Regions from separate parts of the Streptomyces sp. NPDC054975 genome, predicted to be linked through region 2. Evidence: predicted binding sites of a transcription regulator. Region 2 holds the regulator's gene; the other holds the start of a gene.

The links. The regulator HrcA, encoded in region 2, represses chaperone genes, less so after heat shock. The targets are predictions, from matches to a motif close to TTNGCACTCNGNNNNNCNGAGTGCNAA.
Region 1: a site for HrcA is predicted at 1,225-1,251, ahead of groL (chaperonin GroEL). Genes of this name have one in related genera too.

What each region holds. Positions count from the first base shown of each region.
Region 1 is NZ_JBSGWV010000002.1:129,228-131,426, reverse strand. It holds gene groL (chaperonin GroEL) at 1-1,060, opposite strand, end outside; gene ACWF79_RS02985 (cold-shock protein) at 1,383-1,586, opposite strand; gene ACWF79_RS02980 (MoaD/ThiS family protein) at 2,032-2,199, opposite strand, start outside.
Region 2 is NZ_JBSGWV010000004.1:284,006-286,204, forward strand. It holds gene dnaJ (molecular chaperone DnaJ) at 1-653, opposite strand, end outside; gene hrcA (heat-inducible transcriptional repressor HrcA) at 654-1,673, opposite strand; gene ACWF79_RS07820 (MBL fold metallo-hydrolase) at 1,814-2,199, shown strand, end outside.

The DNA.
Region 1 (2,199 bases), on a different contig from region 2:
AGTTCTCGATCTCGGCGCGGATCTGGTTGACGCGACCGGCGACCTGGTCGCTGTCACCGGCACCGTCGACGATCGTGGTCTCGTCCTTGGTGATGACGACCTTGCGGGCGCGGCCCAGCAGGTCCAGGCCCGCGTTCTCGAGCTTGAGGCCGACCTCCTCGGAGATGACCGTGCCGCCCGTGAGGATGGCGATGTCGTTCAGCATGGCCTTGCGACGGTCGCCGAAGCCCGGAGCCTTGACCGCGACGGACTTGAAGGTGCCGCGGATCTTGTTGACGACCAGGGTCGACAGGGCCTCGCCCTCGACGTCCTCGGCGATGATCAGCAGCGGCTTGCCCGACTGCATGACCTTCTCCAGCAGCGGGAGCAGGTCCTTCACGGAGGAGATCTTGGAGTTGACGATCAGGAGGTACGGGTCGTCCAGGGACGCCTCCATACGCTCCATGTCGGTGGCGAAGTACGCCGAGATGTAGCCCTTGTCGAAGCGCATACCCTCGGTGAGCTCCAGCTCCAGACCGAAGGTCTGGGACTCCTCGACGGTGATGACGCCTTCCTTGCCGACCTTGTCCATCGCCTCGGCGATGAGCTCGCCGATCTGGGTGTCGGCGGCGGAGATGGAGGCCGTGGAAGCGATCTGCTCCTTGGTCTCGACATCCTTCGCCTGCTCCAGCAGGGCGCCGGAGACGGCCTCGACGGCCTTCTCGATGCCGCGCTTGAGGGCCATCGGGTTGGCGCCGGCCGCCACGTTGCGCAGGCCCTCGCGGACGAGCGCCTGGGCGAGGACGGTCGCGGTGGTCGTACCGTCACCGGCGACGTCGTCCGTCTTCTTGGCGACTTCCTTGACCAGCTCGGCGCCGATCTTCTCGTACGGGTCCTCGAGCTCGATCTCCTTGGCGATGGACACACCATCGTTGGTGATCGTGGGGGCGCCCCACTTCTTCTCGAGGACGACGTTCCGGCCCTTGGGGCCAAGGGTGACCTTGACGGCGTCGGCGAGCTGGTTCATCCCGCGCTCGAGACCGCGCCGTGCCTCCTCGTCGAACGCGATGATCTTGGCCATGTGAAGTGGTCCTCCCGGACATGGGGTGGATAACGCTCCAGGACCGCGCCGACGCCCGCGACGGACGGCCTGCGACCCCGATGGTTCCTTGCCCCACCTGGCCACGGACCTCGTCTGCCCGATCCTCGTAAGCACTCTCACCTTCAGAGTGCTAACGCCAATGATTAGCACTCGGCCCATGCGAGTGCAAGCGACTCCCACAGATCGGAAGACCGGGCATGGGCACCCGCGCACGCACGAGGGGTCCGCATCCTGGTCAGGATGCGGACCCCTCGGCGTGAGAAACGCGTGAGTGCGTACGTGGTGGCCGATCGCGCCGTACTCAGACGGCGAGCTTGACCATGTCCGCCTGCGGACCCTTCTGGCCCTGCGAGATCTCGAACTCGACCCGCTGACCCTCTTCGAGGGTGCGGTATCCGTCCATCTGGATCGCGCTGTAGTGGACGAATACATCCGCACCACCGTCGACCGCGATGAAGCCGTAGCCCTTCTCCGCGTTGAACCACTTGACGGTGCCCTGAGCCATGCCTAACTCCCCTATTACTGGCCCTTGCGCGGGACCGCACTTCGCGGACCCGGGTCAGACCCTGCGCCGGAACGCGTCGACCGCGGCTGAATGTATCTGCCCAACTGCCCTCTGCAACAGGTCAATCGGGCGAGAATTCTGGGCACGGCGTAAAGGAGAATTCCGGAGGAATTGCTGAATTCCGGGGCAAGTCGGGCCCGGCAAAGCGTGGCAGAAGGTACACAACGTGCGCGCACTTTGGCGACTTCTTGTCGCGTGCGGGCGCATTCTCATATGCGCCTGGCACGGAGCGGCGGAGTGGAGCCGGGGGGACTTCCCCAACTCTACCGCGCTCAACCATGCAGAATTGCCCCCTCCGCTTCTCGCGCGGAGGGGGCAATTCGATTACTGCGGGTAATCCCAGGGGCCGGCGGCGAGGCCGGGAAGCCGGCGAAGCCGGCGAGGCTCAGCAGCCGCCTGCGACCGCCGGGATGATCGAGACGCCCGCGCCGTCCGGCGTCGCCGTCTCCAGGCCCTGCTCGAAGCGGACGTCGTCGTCGTTGACGTAGACGTTCACGAAGCGGCGCAGCTTGCCCTGGTCGTCCAGGACGCGCGCGGCGATGCCCGCGTGGTT
Region 2 (2,199 bases):
ACCGTGAGCGTCCGGCGGGACCGGACCCGGCCGTCACCCGCGCACTCGGGGCACGGGGTCGGGACGACGGTGCCGAAGCCCTGGCACTGCGGGCAGGGGCGGGAGGTCATGACCTGGCCAAGGAAGGACCGGGTGACCTGGGAGACCTCACCGCGACCGCGACACATGTCACAGGTCTGGGCGGAGGTGCCGGGCGCGGCGCCCTCACCCGAGCACGTCGTACAGACGACGGCCGTGTCGACCTGGATGTCCTTCGTGGTGCCGAAGGCCGCCTCGTTGAGGTCGATCTCCAGCCGGATCATCGCGTCCTGGCCGCGACGGGTGCGCGAGCGCGGCCCGCGCTGCGACGCCGTACCGAAGAACGCGTCCATGATGTCCGAGAAGTTCCCGAAGCCGCCCTGGCCGAAGCCGCCGGCTCCGCCGCCACCGCCCGAGGCGGACAGCGGGTCGCCGCCGAGGTCGTAGACCTGCTTCTTCTGCGGGTCCGACAACACCTCGTACGCGGCGTTGATCTCCTTGAAGCGCTCCTGCGTCTTCGGATCGGGATTCACATCCGGGTGCAGCTCGCGCGCGAGCCGCCGGAATGCCTTCTTGATCTCGTCCTGGGACGCGTCGCGGCGTACGCCAAGCGTGGCGTAGTAGTCCGTGGCCACTTACGACTCCGCCAGGATCTGTCCGACGTAACGTGCCACTGCGCGTACCGCTCCCATCGTTCCGGGGTAGTCCATGCGGGTCGGTCCGACCACGCCGAGTTTGGCGACTGCCTCGTCGCCCGAACCGTAGCCGACCGCGACGACGGACGTGGAGGTGAGGCCCTCGTGGGCGTTCTCATGCCCGATCCGTACGGTCATGCCCGAGTCCTTGGCCTCGCCGAGCAGCTTGAGGAGCACGACCTGCTCCTCCAGCGCTTCGAGCACAGGCCTGATCGTGAGGGGGAAGTCATGTCCGAAGCGGGTGAGATTGGCGGTACCGCCGATCATCAGCCGCTCCTCGTGCTCTTCCACCAGGGTTTCGAGCAGGGTCGCGAGCACCGTCGAGACCGTCCCGCGGTCCTCCGTCTCCTCGAAGGACTCCGGGAGATCCTGCACCAGCTGCGGCACGTCCGCGAAACGGCGACCGACGACCCGGCTGTTGAGCCGGGCGCGCAGGTCGGCCAGGGAGGTCTCGCCGAACGGCGCCGGGCAGTCGATGACGCGCTGCTCGACCCGGCCGGTGTCCGTGATGAGCACGAGCATCAGCCGGGCGGGGGCGAGGGCGAGCAGCTCCACGTGCCGGACCGTCGAGCGGGTCAGCGACGGGTACTGCACGACGGCGACCTGGCGGGTCAGCTGCGCGAGCAGCCGGACCGTGCGTCCGACGACGTCGTCGAGGTCGACGGCCCCGTCGAGGAAGTTGTGGATCGCGCGCCGCTCGGGCGTCGACAGCGGCTTGACGCCGGCGAGCCGGTCGACGAAGAGGCGGTACCCCTTGTCGGTCGGGATGCGTCCGGCGCTGGTGTGAGGCTGGGCGATGTAGCCCTCGTCCTCCAGGACGGCCATGTCGTTGCGCACGGTGGCCGGCGAGACGCCGAGCTTGTGGCGCTCCGTGAGCGCCTTGGAGCCGACCGGCTCCTCCGTCCCGACGTAGTCCTGGACGATGGCGCGCAGCACCTCGAGTCTGCGTTCGCTGAGCATCGCGCACACCTCCAGCTGTCGTATCGGTTGCTCCCCTTTGGCACTCGCCCTGTCCGAGTGCCAGGAATCCCCCGGCCAGTGTACGGCGGCGGGCATCGCTCCTGGCAAGGAGGCGGGGTGGTAGCCGCTAGCGTCGGGGTATGGACTTCGCTTGGGAAGAGTTCGGCTGGGAGCGGCTCGCGGACGGAGTGGGCCGGCGCCGGCTGCCGGTCTGGGACGCCACGGTGGGCCTGGTGGTGGGGGAACGGGCGGTACTGCTGTACGACACGGGCTCCACGCTCCGGGAGGGGAGGGAGCTGCGCGCTCAGGTGGAGGCGCTGACGGGCGGACGAAGAGTGACGCACATCGCACTGAGCCACCCGCACTTCGATCATGTGCTGGGCACGGCGGCGTTCGCGGAGGCGGAGGTGTACGGGGCCGTGGGCGTGCCGGAGCTGCTGCGGCGGGAGAGGGACGCGCTGCGGGCGGACGCGGTACGGCAGGGGGTCGCCGCGACGGAGGCGGCCGAGGCGGCGGACGTCCTGGT